Regions from separate parts of the Diaphorobacter sp. ED-3 genome, predicted to be linked through region 2. Evidence: predicted binding sites of a transcription regulator. Region 2 holds the regulator's gene; each other region holds the start of a gene.
The links. Region 2 encodes FNR, which switches genes on or off when oxygen is low (the NO sensors DNR and NnrR bind a similar motif). Its sites were predicted from a motif close to TTGATNNNNATCAA; they were not measured.

Region 1 (4,989 bases), 1.8 Mb from region 2:
AACACCACGATCCCGACGAAGTTCGCGCAGACCTTCTCGACGGCCGAGGACAACCAGCCCGCCGTGACGATCAAGGTGTTCCAGGGCGAGCGCGAGATTGCCAGCGCCAACAAGCTGCTGGGCGAGTTCAACCTGGAAGGCATTCCCCCGGCGTCGCGCGGCACGCCCCAGATCGAAGTGACCTTTGACATCGACGCCAACGGCATCCTGCATGTGGGCGCCAAGGACAAGGGCACGGGCAAGGAGAACAAGATCACCATCAAGGCCAACTCCGGCCTGTCCGAGGACGAGATCCAGAAGATGGTGAAGGACGCCGAGCTCAACGCCGCCGACGACAAGAAGAAGCTGGAGCTGGTGCAGGCCCGCAACCAGGGTGAGGCCGCCGTGCACACGGTGAACAAGAGCCTGTCCGAGCACGGCGACAAGCTGGACGCCGGTGAGAAGGAAAAGATCGAGGCCGCCGTGAAGGACCTGGAAGCTGCCCTCAAGACCGAGGACAAGGCCGCCATCGACGAGAAGACCACCGCACTGATGGCTGCCAGCCAGAAGCTCGGCGAGAAGATGTACGGCGATGCGCAGGCCGCTCAAGGGGCCGAGGCTGCCGGTGCGCAAGCTGCCGCCAGTGGCTCCGCCGGCGCCGCCGCGCAGGACGACAACGTGGTGGATGCCGAGGTCAAGGAAGTCAAGAAGGGCTGATCGCGCCAGCGCATCCCGTGCCTAGCCGCCGCGTCGAGCCCCGCCAGCCGGGGTTCGCGCGGCGTTCGTGCTCCCAACCGGCCTGAAGATTGCCCATGTCCAAGAGAGATTTTTACGAGGTCCTTGGCGTTCCCAAGAACGCCTCGGACGATGAGATCAAGAAAGCCTATCGCAAGCTCGCGATGAAGTACCACCCTGACCGCAACCAGGGTGACGCTGCCAAGCCTGCCGAAGAGAAGTTCAAGGAGGCCAAGGAAGCCTACGAGATCCTGTCCGACGCACAGAAACGCGCCGCCTACGACCAGTACGGCCACGCGGGCGTAGACCCCAACATGCGTGGCGGCATGGGTGGCGCCGAGGGCTTTGGTGGCTTTGCCGAAGCCTTCGGAGACATCTTCGGCGACATGTTCGGCGGCGCGCGCGGGCGCGGCGGCCGGCAGGTGTACCGCGGCAACGACCTCTCCTACGCGATGGAAATCACGCTGGAGGAAGCCGCCAAGGGCAAGGAAGCGCAGATCCGCATTCCCAGTTGGGAAAGCTGCGAGACCTGCCACGGCAGCGGCGCCAAACCCGGCACCAGCGCCAAGACCTGCGGCACCTGCCAGGGCTCTGGCACGGTGCAGATGCGCCAGGGTTTCTTCAGCGTGCAGCAGACCTGCCCCCACTGCCGCGGCACGGGCAAGATCATTCCCGAGCCCTGCACGGCCTGCCACGGCCAGGGCCGGGTCAAGAAACAAAAGACGCTGGAGGTGAAGATCCCCGCCGGCATCGACGACGGCATGCGCATCCGCTCCACCGGCAACGGGGAACCGGGCACCAATGGCGGGCCGCCGGGCGACCTGTACATCGAGATCCGCATCAGGAAGCACGACATCTTCGAGCGCGACGGCGACGATCTGCACTGCCAGGTTCCGGTGAGCTTCATCACCGCGGCGCTGGGTGGAGAGATCGAGGTGCCCACGCTGCAGGGCAAGGCGGCCATCGATATCCCCGAAGGCACACAGGCCGGCAAACAGTTTCGCCTGCGGGGCAAGGGCATCAAGGGGGTGCGCTCCAGCTACCCCGGCGATCTGTACTGCCACATCATCGTGGAAACCCCGGTCAAGCTCACCGAGCACCAGCGCAAGCTGCTCAAGGAACTGGACGAGTCGCTCAAGAAGGGCGGTGCCAAGCATTCGCCGTCCACCGAGAGCTGGACCGACCGGCTCAAGAGCTTCTTCAGCTGACCCCCTGGACAAGGCCCGCGGACAGCGGGCCTTTTTTTGCCTGGGCTTTGGTCAATCCCGATCTGTTTATTCAGGAACGACCGGCCCATCGTTGACAAAAATCAGGTTATGGGTATTCACCGCGACCTAAGGTACGCAGCCTGCGCAGGATCAGACGATCCGCGCACAAGCCAGCCGAAAGAGCGCCCCCGTGACCGACCCAGCCCGCCAACCGACTTCCCCCGACATCCCTTCCGCACCCGAACTGGTCTGCCCCGCCGGCAGCCTGCCTGCACTCAAGGCGGCCGTTGACGGCGGAGCCGACTGCGTCTACCTCGGACTGCGCGACGCGACGAATGCACGCAATTTCGCGGGTCTGAACTTTGACGAGGCGGCCATCCAGAACGGCATTGCCTACGCCCATGCGCGCGGGCGCAAGGTGCTGCTGGCACTCAACACCTACCCGCAGGCCGCCAACCCCGCCCCCTGGCGCGCCGCCCTGGACCGCGCGGCCGCCTGGGGGATCGACGCCGTGATCATGGCCGATCCCGGCCTGATGCAATACGCCATGCGCCACCATCCGCAGCTGCGGTTGCACCTGTCGGTGCAGGGCTCGGCCACCAACCACGACGCCATCAACTTCTACCACCAGCAGTTCGGCATCCAGCGCGCCGTGCTGCCGCGCGTGCTCTCGCTGGAGCAGGTGCGCCAGGTGATCGACCGCACGCCGGTGGAGATCGAGGTGTTCGCCTTCGGCAGCCTGTGCGTGATGGTCGAAGGGCGCTGCGCGCTGTCGTCTTATGCCACGGGTGAGTCGCCCAACACGCACGGCGTGTGCTCACCCGCGAAGTTCGTGCGCTGGCAGGAGACGCCCAAGGGCCTGGAGTCGCGCCTGAATGGCGTGCTCATCGACCGCTACGGCAACGGCGAGAACGCCGGCTACCCCACGCTGTGCAAGGGCCGCTTCGACGTGGGCGACGAGAGCAACTACTACGCGCTGGAGGAACCCACCAGCCTCAACACGCTGGAACTGCTGCCCAAGCTTGTGAAGATGGGCGTGCGTGCCTTCAAGATCGAGGGCCGTCAGCGCAGCCCCGCGTACGTGGCCCAGGTGACCAAGGTCTGGCGCGAGGCCATCGACCACTGCATGGCGCAAGGCCACCTGTACAGCCCCAAGACCGCCTGGATGGCCAGCCTGGACCAGGTGGCCGAGGGCCAGCAGCACACGCTGGGCGCCTACCACCGCCCCTGGAAATGAAGTGCGAAGAACACCCCCCTGTGCCGTTGCCCGGCAGCCTGGGCCTGGGTCACGCCGATTTATGCGGCGGGGACTGCGCTTGGCCCCCTGAAGAACTGAGAGCATCAAGATGAAATTAGCCCTGGGCCCGCTGCAGTACTACTGGCCGCGCGATACCGTTTTTGATTTTTACCAGGCCATGGCCGAGACGTCGGTGGACGTCGTCTACCTTGGCGAAGCCGTGTGCTCGCGCCGCCGCGAGCTGCGCCAGAGCGACTGGATCGACATCGCACGCATGCTGCGCGACGCCGGCAAGCAGGCTGTGCTCTCCACCATGGTGCTGCTGGAGTCCACCTCCGACGTATCTGCCATGCACAAGATCGCCCAGGACGAGGAATTCCTCATCGAGGCGAACGACATGGGCGCCGTGCACCAGCTTGCAGCCAAGCGCGCCTTCGTCGCCGGCCCCCAGCTCAACCTGTTCAATGCCGATTCGCTGAACTGGATGGTCGGCCTGGGCGCCAGCCGCTGGGTCATGCCATTGGAGATGCGCCAGGCCGACCTGGCCGTGCTGCAGCAACACAAACCCGCGGGGCTGGAAACCGAAGTCTTCGCCTACGGCCGCATGCCCTTGGCGTTCTCGGCGCGCTGCTTCACGGCACGCCACTACAACCTGCCCAAGGACGACTGCGGTTTTCGCTGCATCGAGCACCCGGACGGCCAGCTGCTGGCCACCCGCGAAGGCGAGGGCTTCCTGGTGCTCAACGGCATCCAGACCCAGTCGGCGCGCGTGCACAACCTCATCCAGGACGTACCTGCGCTGCGCGTGCTGGGCGTGGAACTGCTGCGCCTGTCCCCCCAATCGCAGCATATGACAGAGGTCATTGCCGCCTTCGACGCGGCCCGCAAGGCGCCCCAACCCGATGCAGGTGCCCTTGACCGCATGCGCCCCCTGATGCCCGAGGCCCCCTGCAACGGTTACTGGCACGGCAAGCCCGGACTGGATCTGGTGCAGCCCGCCGTGACATCCTGAGCCACCGCACTTACTCCTTCAAGCCATGACCGCTACCCCACCCGCACCGTTCACCCTGCCGCGCCCCGTGGGCGCCGTGCTCTCGCGTTTGCCCGCCTATCCGGGCTCGGTCCTGCTGGTTACGGCCATCAACCTGGCCCTGTCGCGCCACCTGCCGCAGGACGTGAAGGACCTGCTCAAGGACAAGCGCCTGTCCATCCGCGTGCGCGACGCGCGCGTGGCCTTCGACTTCACCTGGAACGGCCAGCGCTTTGCGCCCAGCGCGCCGCAGGCCAACCCGGACCTCGCGATCAGCGCCAATGCGCAGGACTTCGTGCTGCTGGCGCAGCGTCGCCAGGACCCGGACACACTGTTCTTCAACCGCCGCCTGGTGATGGAGGGCGACACCGAGTTGGGCCTGGTGGTCAAGAACGCGCTGGACGCCATCGACCTGCCCGTGCTCGACCCGCGCCACTGGGCGCCGCGCGCCGTGCTCTCGCGCTGGGCCCCGCAGCTTGCGCGACAATTGCCGCCTCTTCCGCCCTTCTTTGGAGGTCGTTCGTGACGGAACCTGCCCCTTGCGATGTCCACCCGCTGGTCTATTCCTGCTCCGGCTGCTCCAGCGCCGCGCAGCTGGCCAACCATGTCGCCGTGCGGCTGGACCGTGAGGGTGTGGCGGAAATGTCGTGCATCGCTGGCGTGGGGGGCGACGTGCCCAAGCTGGTCAAGCTGGCGCGCTCGGGCCGTCCCATCATCGCGCTCGACGGCTGCCCCCTGGTGTGCGTGAAGAGCAGCCTGGCGCGCCACGGCATTACGCCGGCACGCCACTTCCAGTTGCA
Region 2 (4,989 bases):
TCTCGCGTCAGATGAACCCAACGCCTGGCTGCCCTCGCCCACCTGAACCCCCGGTTCAGGATGCCGGTCCGGTGGCATTCGCAGACACCTTTTCTCCGGTAATCGCTTGCGCCCTCGCTCCGGGTGAGTGCCAGTGACCTCAATACCTGCTCAGAAAATCCGGCGCTCCGCGGCCAGCGCGCGCAACCCACCCATCTGCAAGGCACAGAGCAGACCTTGGTAGTCGTCGCACCGATGCCAAATATCCTGGCGTGGTTCGGGCGTTCCCATTCCTTCGGCAACCTCACTGATACGCAGCGCGCGCCCCAGACGTACGGTGGCGCATCCAGTAAGGCAGCGATGGGTAGCTGGATTTCTCCACGTCGATGAGAACAGACTCGTCACTTCCGCTGGTAGAGATCTGACAGCGATACGTCACGCCTGAGCGTCTCAGTTTGCACCATTCGCTTGCCACGGCATGCTTCGCAGAGCCGCTGTGGTTCCACAAAACGCTGCTTTCAGGGCACGCACCACGGCGCCGGCTGCCCATGGACAACCTCCATCCATAGCGCCCATGCACCCAGGGAAAAAAGCACACCACCTGCCAGCCGAGACCCCCACGCCCCACCCTTCACGCCGATCCAAGCGCGAATGCGGCCAAATGTCCACGGCCCCAGCACCAGCCATACACCGCTTCCCACGCCAAACAGGACCATGCACAAGGCTCCGCGGAGCACGCTTCCGCTGAGAGCGGCAGTCAACAGTGCGGTATACAGCAGGCCGCATGGCAGGAGCGCCCAGGCCACACCCGCGGTCAGGAGCCCGCCAGGCCGAGAGACCAAGGGCTTGACCTTCGCCCAGGCAGCACGCCCCGCCCGCTCAACCCACAAGGGCTGCTGCGCTTGCACCATCATCATCCCGCCCCACGCGAGGATGAGCACGTGCATCAGCGTCCAAAGGGGGCGCAATGCCGAGGTGCTTTGCCCCAGCCATGCGAGTTGCTCCATAGCCAGCGCAACCACCGCCCCTGCGGCGCCGTAGCCAATCAGGCGCCCCACGTGAAACTGCGCTACCCGTTGGAGGATTCCGCGGCGGGACGCCCATTGAATGGTGTGGGTGGCGTCCGGCGTGCCACCCAGCCCCGTAAGCGCCGCGCAGGGAACAGAACACATCGCCAAACAGTGAGCCCCTCCCATCAGCCCCATCAGGAAGGCCGTCGTGGCCAGCGCCCACAGCATGGATCAAATAATCCGGGAAAAGCGAGCGCGGTTACGGTCAGCCTGCAGATACTTGTCGAACACCATGGCCACGCCGCGCACGAAATACCATCCCATGGGCGTGACTTCAACGCCCTCATCACTGATTTTCACCAAGCCCTGAGCCGCCATTTCTTGCAGTTGCTGTAATTCCGCATCGAAATAACTGCGGAAATCAATCAGCCAGGACTGTTCCAACGGCTCAAACAGTAATTCACCTTGGCACATCAACGCCATGATGACTGCGCGACGCACCAAGTCGTCCTTGGTCAACGCCAGCCCGCGCACCACAGGCAAATGCCCCTGGTTAATGCAGTCGTAATACTCGTCCAGCGTTTTCACATTTTGACTGTAAGTAGCGCCCACGCGCCCGATGGCAGAAACGCCCAGACCAATCAGGTCGCAATCGGGCTGCGTGCTATAGCCTTGGAAATTGCGGTGCAGCCTGCCTTGCCGCTTGGCCACCGCCAGCGCATCGTCTGGCAGAGCGAAATGGTCCATGCCCACGTAGACGTAGCCGGCTTCCTGGAACACATCAAGTGACCGGGCCAACATGGACACCTTGGCCGAAGCCATGGGCAACTCGGCCGTGATGATGCGTCGCTGCGACTTGAAGCGTTCTGGCAAGTGAGCGTACGCATACAGCGCGATCCGGTCTGGCCGCAACTCGGCTACCTGCTCCAAGGTGCGATCAAACGACTCCGGTGTCTGGCGCGGCAGCCCGTAGATCAAATCCACGTTCACCGATTCAAACCCGAGCTTCCGAGCCGCATCGACCAACGCGAACACCTTTTCGGCAGGCTGAATGCGGTGCACGGCCTTTTGTACTTCAGGGTCGAAATCCTGCACGCCAAAGCTCAGGCGATTGAAACCCAGCTCCGCCAACAATCCCAGCCGCGCTTCATCCACGGTCCGGGGGTCCACTTCTATGGAGTACTCCCCCCCAGGAACAAGGACGAAACTGCGCCTCAGCATGCCCATCAGTTCGCGCAAACCGTCATCCGTCAGGAAAGTAGGCGTGCCTCCGCCGAAATGCAGCTGGCTCACATGCTGACCCACACCGCAGTGCGCCGTATGCAGGTCGATTTCACGGCTGAGGTAACGCAAGTAGACCTCTGCCCGCTCCGGATGCCGGGTAATGATTTTGTTACACGCGCAGTAATAGCACAGCGATTCACAAAACGGGATGTGGACATAAAGCGACAACGGCATCGCCTTGGCTACCGACCCCACGCGACGCTGCTGCAGCGCAAGGATGTATTCCCGCTCGCCAAAGGCCTCGACAAAACGATCAGCAGTCGGATAAGAGGTGTAGCGCGGCCCTGGGACGTCAAAGCGACGCAGGAGCTCTGTTGTAACAACGGTCATGACGGGATTCCTTGCACTTTCATATCACTGTGCCGTAGAGTCCCCCATGAGTCCTTGACGTTGATCAAGCGCCCATGAGGTCCTTGTGGCGACAATTTGACTTCGGCTCAAAGTCGTCCGGCGGCCTACGGCATTCCATGTCTCCCAGCCGTTCAGAGGTAAGCTCAAGCCATGAACAGGGTTCCCATGCATACGAATCTCCAGACCATCAAAGTTGCCTGCTCAAACTGCAATCTGCGTGAGCTGTGCATGCCCGTGGGTCTGGACGACCAGCAACTCAAGCGCATCGATGACATTGTTGCTGTACGACGCAAGATCAAGCGTGGCGGCACGCTTTTCCGGAACGGTGAACCCTTCACATCCCTTTTTGCCATCCGCACCGGATTCTTCAAGACCTGTGTCGCCACCGAAGACGGTCGCGATCAAGTGACGGGTTTTCAAATGGCTGGCGAGATCATCGGCCTGGATGGCATCGTGAGTGACCGCCACACCTGCGATGCGGTAGCGCTTGAAGACGCCGAAGTATGCGTCATGCCTTTCGATCGTATTGAAGAGTTGTCGCGCGAAGTAACGGCATTACAGCACCATGTGCACAAGATCATGAGCCGCGAGATTGTTCGCGAGCATGGGGTCATGCTGTTGCTGGGGAGTATGCGTGCCGAGGAACGCCTTGCCGCATTCCTGTTGAATCTCGTACAACGCTTGCATGCCCGGGGTTTCTCACAATCCGAATTGGTGCTGCGCATGACACGCGAAGAGATCGGCAGCTACCTGGGATTGAAACTGGAAACCGTCAGCCGCACGTTTTCCAAGTTCGTGGAAGAAGGTATTGTGGAAGTAAAACAGCGCCATGTGCGCATCGTCGATACCGATGCGCTGAAGCGCATTGTCAACAGCCAGCAAGCCTGCCATTAAGCCTGGGTTTTTGCTGATTCATAACTGATCGGCGGAAAGATCAGGAAACGTATTTGGCGCAATCAGCCGGCCGCGCCCCTTTGGGCACGGGGCAGCGATTCAACTCAAAGGGCGAGAGTGACAACAGCGTCGTCAATGCGCTGGAAGCCATGAGTACGAACCAGAACGTGAAGAAGGCGATGGTATACACACCTTCGCGCGAGAGATGCAGGGGTTGATCAAACCACTGCAGCGCTTCTGGATCCACGAAGGCGAACACCACCATTTCCATGACGCCCGCCATCAAAAAGGCCGGCCACGCGATCCACATCAATCGTTGCATCCACATTCGCCCATCTCCTAGCAGGTGTAGTTGACAGCCTAGCATCTGTTCTCCGGCATGCAAAGAGGACTCGCCCTGCCGGTCAACGCGGTTGGTCCTCCAGCGGAGTAGCTGCATGGTTGCGCCCCTTCATGGCAGGCGTCATGTCGCCTCCTGACTCCTTCAGGGTCTCGTTGATGTTCAACCCCCGTTGGTAATAGTCTTCCGCGATGACGGGGTCGGGTTGGCTCACGGCCAGCCAGAGGGTCACGAAGCCCGCAATGATGACAATCACCGGCCCCGCGATGACAAGCCAGACATGGCCAAACGTCCACCAAGGCTTTCCTGCGTCTTCCAGATTCATGGGGAAATTACTCGGCATTTATACCAACTCCTCGCTCATTTATGAGCACAGCTTGTTCATTTGCATTCCACGACCGCCTTCAGCGGGGTACAAGGAACACGGATTTCTCTGCCACTTGGGCTTTATCACCCTGCGCTTGAATATCGAAATACACCGTATGCGATCCAGGAGATGCTGAGCCATACGGAATTTGAAGACGGACAACCACCCATCGGGATTCCGCCGGTCCAATGTCAATTACGGTCTCGGACGCCACTTCCAGCCCTTCCATACCGTGGGCGCTGATGGTGTAGCGCTGCGCCCCCTCCGTGGCGTTCATGATCTGCAGCCGGTAGATATTTTCCAGCTTGCCTCCCGCCACGATGCGCGAGAGCGCAGCGCGGTCGCGCACGATGTCCACCTTCAACGGCGTGCGTACCACCAAGCTGGCCAGCATGCCAATGCACAACACCACCAGCACCGCTGAATAGAACAACACACGGGGTCGCAGCACGCGTTTGAGCATTTGCGATTGGGTCCAGTGGTTCTTGACGCCGTTCTGCGTCGAGAAGCGAATCAGCCCGCGCGGATACTTCATCTTATCCATCACGGTATTGCAAGCGTCCACGCAGAGACCGCAACCAATGCATTCGTATTGCAGTCCGTTGCGAATATCGATACCCGTTGGGCAGACCTGGACACACAGCGTGCAATCGATGCAGTCACCCAGTCCCGCAGCTTTGTGATCTACGGTCTTGTTACGGGGCCCGCGAGGCTCGCCGCGCTCGGGATCGTAAGAGACGACCAGCGTGTCCCTGTCGAACATT
Region 3 (4,989 bases), 1.3 Mb from region 2:
GTCATGCAGACGCTGCGCGCGCACGGCCTGTCCACTTGCAGCCACTTCGTGGGCAAGACGCGCCCGCTGTCCTCGCCCATCGATGCGGGCAAGGGCGAGTTGCAGGTGTGGCGCGATGCCAAGGTCGTGTTCAGCGCCAGCCTGCCGGACCTGCACCAGGTGTGGGACGCGGTGAGCTGGAAGATCTGCCAGCAGCGCGACAACCCCGCCTGCGCTGACAGCGAGCACGCCGCGGCCGGCGATCCCGCAGACCCCGGCATGCACGTGCAGCTCACGTTCGACCCATTGGACAACGTGGCTGCGCCGTACATTGCCACAGGCGCGCGCCCGCGTGTGGCGGTGCTGCGCGAGCAGGGCGTGAACTCGCACGTGGAAATGGCCTACACCTTCACCGAGGCGGGCTTCGAGGCGTTCGACGTACACATGACCGACCTGCAGACCGGCCGTGCCGACCTGGCGCAGTTTGCTGGCGTGGTGGCCTGCGGCGGCTTCAGCTACGGCGACACGCTGGGCGCGGGCATCGGCTGGGCGCGCTCCATCACGTTCAACGAGCGCCTGTCGGCCCAGTTCCAGCAGTTCTTCGCGCGTGGCGATACCTTCGCCCTGGGCGTGTGCAACGGCTGCCAGATGTTTGCCGAACTGGCCGACATCATCCCTGGCGCGCAGGACTGGCCGCGCTTCACCACCAACCAGAGCCACCGCTTCGAGGCGCGCCTGTCGATGGTCGAAGTGCTGGAATCGCCCAGCATCTTCCTTCAGGGCATGGCCGGCAGCCGCCTGCCGATCGCCGTCGCGCACGGCGAGGGGTATGCCAACTTCCAGTACCGTGGCAATGCCGCCAAGGTGGTGCGTGCCATGCGCTTCGTGGACAACCATGGCCAGCCGACCGAGCGCTACCCGTTCAACCCCAATGGCAGCGCCGGCGGGCTCACGGCCGTGACGACGGCGGACGGACGCTTCACGGCCATGATGCCGCACCCCGAGCGTGTATTCCGCAACATCCAGATGAGCTGGACCGATCTGGCCGCCACGGGGGGCAAGGACGCGTTCAGCCCCTGGATGCGCGTGTGGCGCAACGCACGCAAGTGGGTGGGGTGATCGGCGCCGCGGCGCGCGGCTAGCAGCCGCCGCGCGCCTGGCACTCGGGCACGATGCGCCCGTGCGCATCGCGCCACTGCAGGGTCGGGCCGCCGGAAGACGGCTCCACCGGCGCGGGTGGCTGCGGCGGCCGGTACGGATCGTGCAGCACGGTGGATGAGCCCACGCCGGCTCCGACGTGTGCGCCGCCCATGGGAACCGAGGCACCCACGCCCACGCCGCCAGTCACCTGGCCGCTTGGGTGCACTCCCACTCCGACGCCCATCGGCCCCACGCCGGTGCCCACCCCGGCTGATACGCCGCCCGAACCCACGCCGACGCCCACGCTGAACGGCCCCACCGGCACACCCACGCCCAGGCGCGCCGACGGGCCGGCGCAGGCGGACAGCACCAGCGCGGCCAGCGCGGCGGCGGTGCGCACGGGGCGCGAGGACGCAGTGCGAGAGGGCATGCCGCCATGGTACGCCTGCCCGCCTATTACAAAAACAATAGCTGTCAGCGCTTGTCCCACATGCGTTAGGGGTGTTTTCATTCAGAATGGCGGCTTCTTGAAAGGAACTCACCCATGGCCGGCGCCAGCCTTCTGACCCTGCTTGACGACATCGCCACCATCCTGGACGACGTGGCCCTCATGACCAAGGTGGCTGCCAAGAAAAGCGCCGCCATGGCCGACGACGTGTCCGTCATGACCAAGGTGGCGGCGCAAAAGACCGCAGGGGTGCTGGGCGACGACCTGGCGCTCAATGCCCAGCAGGTCACCGGCGTGCGGGCAGAGCGCGAGATCCCCGTCGTGTGGGGCGTGGCCCGCGGATCCCTGGTGAACAAGGCCATCCTCGTGCCGGCGGCGCTGCTCATCAGCGCGTTCGCGCCGTGGGCCGTGACGCCGCTGCTCATGGTGGGCGGGGCCTTCCTGTGCTTCGAAGGCTGCGAAAAGCTCGCGCACAAGCTTTTGCACACGCCCGAGGAAGACGCCGTGCAACACGCGATCCATGCGCAGGCCAACGCCAATCCCAACGTGGACCTGGCGCGGGTGGAGAAGGACAAGATCAAGGCGGCCGTGCGTACCGACTTCATCCTCTCTGCTGAAATCATCGCCATCACCCTGGGCGCCGTCGCGGGCGCGCCTTTTGCGCAGCAAGTGGCGGTACTGGCGGGCATTGCCGTCCTGATGACGGTGGGGGTCTATGGCCTCGTGGCGGGCATCGTGAAGCTGGATGACCTGGGCCTGTGGCTCAGCCGCCAGGCCAGCAACGCGGCACAGGCCCTGGGCCGCGGCATCGTCGCGGCCGCACCCTGGCTCATGAAGACGCTGTCGGTGGTCGGCACAGCAGCCATGTTCCTCGTCGGCGGGGGCATCCTGGTGCATGGCGTGCCGGCGCTGCACCATGCCGTCGAGGGCGTGGGCGCGGCGGTGCAGGGTTGGCCGCTGGGCGGACTGTGGTCAGTGCTGGTGACCAACCTGCTCAATGCCGTGGTGGGCTTGGTGGCGGGCGCCGTGGTGCTGGCGGGGTGGACGCTGGTGGGACGGCTGCGCGGCAAGGCGGCTGCCAATGGCACGCATTGAGTGAGGCCATATGCCGCCGTTTGTGACGGAATAGACACATACGAATAGACACACAGATTCTGGGTTTGATCTGCGGCAATATTGACCATATTACTCGTGGGCTTAATACGTGCACGGGGGTCGTCCCCGGTCAACCCAACGTATCGAGTCAACATGAAAAAGAATCTTCTGGCCCTGGCCGTTCTGTGTGCGATGACCTCCGGCGCTGCCTTCGCGCAGCAGGTTGCGGAAGGTTCCTGGCTGGTGCGTGCACGCGCGGTGCATCTGGACAGCGCCAACAACGGTGCTGCCGGCGACGCGGGCGTGAGCATCAACGACAAGTGGATTCCTGAAGTCGACGTCTCGTACTTCTTCACGCCCAACCTCGCTGCCGAACTGGTCCTGACCTACCCGCAAAAGCACGACGTGCGTCTGAACGGCGACAAGATCGGCTCGCTCAAGCACCTGCCGCCCTCGCTGCTGCTGCAGTACCACTTCACGAACTTCGGCGCGTTCAAGCCGTACGTCGGCGCTGGTGTCAACTACACGCGCTTTTCCAGCGTGAAGCTGCCCGCGGGCCTGGACGTGAAGCGCAACAGCTGGGGCGGTGCCCTGCAAGTGGGCTTCGACTATGCGCTGGACAAGAACTGGTCCCTGAACGTGGACGTGAAGAAGGTGTACATCGACACCGACGTGCGCGGCGTGGGCACTTTCAAGGTCGACCCGGTGCTGTTCGGCGTGGGCGTGGGCTACCGCTTCTAAGCACGCAAGTTCCGTTCTTCATGGTGGGGTGGGCCGGCGTATGCGCCGGCCCTTTTTTTTATCCTCGGCGGACGGTAAATCGATGCTCTCATTGAAGGAGCTATTTGCGCTTGATGGGCAAGCGCTTCCGCCCGATTTGATCCTTTATTGGCAGGGCGGCGAAAAAGCCAACCACAGCGGGCAATCCGGCACAAGAGGTGCACTCTGGATTGCCCTGCAGATCGCGCGTACGTCCTACCTGAAGAGGTGTCGTTGGATTGCGCGGGCGATTTGGCCCCTGGCCTACGCTGCAGCGCTATGTCTGCAGTTTCTCCCCTTGCTCGGCTTGACGGCGTCCTTCACCACCTCGGCCTGGCACCGCCGCAGCCGCCCGCGGATGTGGCCTCGGCCGACGAACGCGGCGAGATCCTGGCCGGCCTGTTGCAGCCGCAGGCGGCGCTCTCACCCAAGTATTTCTACGACCAGCGGGGCTCGGAACTCTTCGAGGCCATCACCCGACTGCCCGAGTACTACCCCACGCGTACCGAGCGTGCCTTGCTGCGGCGCCACGGGCACGCCATTGCCCAGGCCGTAGGCCCGGCGCGTGTGGTGATCGAGCCCGGGGCGGGCAATTGCGACAAGGCGCGCGACCTCTGCGCGCTGGTGCGGGCCACGCACTTCGTGGGCGTGGACATCTCCGCCGACTACCTGCGGGATGCCATCGCGCGCCTGCGCGTGGCACTGCCGGGCCTGCATGCCCGCGCCGTGGGCGCGGACATCACCCGGGGTGTGCACCTGCCGCCGGACGTTCCCGGTGCGCGCCGCCTCGTCTTCTACCCTGGCTCGTCCATCGGCAACTTCGACCCGCCCCAGGCACTGGCCCTGCTGCGGCACATGCGCGAACTGGCGCTGGACGATGGCGGCCTGCTGATCGGGTTCGACCTGCCCAAGGACGTGGCCGTGCTGGAGGCCGCGTACGACGACGCCGCCGGCGTGACCGCGGCCTTCAACCGCAACGCGCTGGCCCACGTGAACCGCCTGGTCGGCAGCGACTTCGTGCCCGCGCAGTGGCGCCACCGCGCCTTCTTCAACCCCCATGCCTCGCGCATCGAGATGCACCTGGAGGCCGCGGGGCCGCAGCGCGTGCGCTGGCCGGGCGGCGGGCGCGACTTTGCGGCGGGCGAGCGCATCCATACCGAGAACAGCTACAAGTACCCGCTGCCGGATTTCACCGCGTTGCTGCACGAAGCGGGTTTCACGCGCACGCAGGCCTGGACGGACGATCGCGGCTGGTTCGCCATGGTGCATGCCCAGGCGTGATGCCGCCAGGGGATACCACATGCGCTTGCCACCCTCGACTCTCACGCTGCCGTCGTCGCCGCAGCAGTCGCAACCCGCGATGGCGCGGCGCTACGCCGCGGTGCGCGCGGCCACCGAGGCGCTGGCGCGGCCCCTCTCGGCCGAGGACTGCTGCGCCCAGTCCATGCCCGACGCCAGCCCCGTCAAATGGCACCTGGCGCACACGAGCTGGTTCTTCGAGACCTTCGTCCTGGAGGCGCACGAGAGCGGCTTCCGAGCATTCGATCCGGCGTTCCGCGTGCTGTTCA

Region 1: a site for FNR is predicted at 2,014-2,027, ahead of ubiU (ubiquinone anaerobic biosynthesis protein UbiU). Genes of this name have one in related genera too.
Region 3: a site for FNR is predicted at 2,728-2,741, ahead of PCQ86_RS12370 (OmpW/AlkL family protein). Genes of this name have one in related genera too.

What each region holds. Positions count from the first base shown of each region.
Region 1 covers NZ_CP115182.1:3,037,319-3,042,307, forward strand. The annotation lists gene dnaK (molecular chaperone DnaK) at 1-696, shown strand, start outside; gene dnaJ (molecular chaperone DnaJ) at 792-1,922, shown strand; gene ubiU (ubiquinone anaerobic biosynthesis protein UbiU) at 2,113-3,159, shown strand; gene PCQ86_RS14775 (U32 family peptidase) at 3,269-4,171, shown strand; gene ubiT (ubiquinone anaerobic biosynthesis accessory factor UbiT) at 4,197-4,715, shown strand; gene PCQ86_RS14785 (putative zinc-binding protein) at 4,712-4,989, shown strand, end outside.
Region 2 covers NZ_CP115182.1:1,235,634-1,240,622, reverse strand. The annotation lists RNA gene ssrS (6S RNA) at 1-91, shown strand, start outside; gene PCQ86_RS06035 (sulfite exporter TauE/SafE family protein) at 498-1,217, opposite strand; gene hemN (oxygen-independent coproporphyrinogen III oxidase) at 1,221-2,603, opposite strand; gene fnr (fumarate/nitrate reduction transcriptional regulator Fnr) at 2,775-3,518, shown strand; gene PCQ86_RS06020 (hypothetical protein) at 3,559-3,846, opposite strand; gene PCQ86_RS06015 (FixH family protein) at 3,923-4,201, opposite strand; gene ccoG (cytochrome c oxidase accessory protein CcoG) at 4,263-4,989, opposite strand, start outside.
Region 3 covers NZ_CP115182.1:2,528,331-2,533,319, reverse strand. The annotation lists gene purL (phosphoribosylformylglycinamidine synthase) at 1-1,098, shown strand, start outside; gene PCQ86_RS12380 (hypothetical protein) at 1,118-1,549, opposite strand; gene PCQ86_RS12375 (DUF808 domain-containing protein) at 1,664-2,662, shown strand; gene PCQ86_RS12370 (OmpW/AlkL family protein) at 2,816-3,403, shown strand; gene egtD (L-histidine N(alpha)-methyltransferase) at 3,701-4,702, shown strand; gene egtB (ergothioneine biosynthesis protein EgtB) at 4,722-4,989, shown strand, end outside.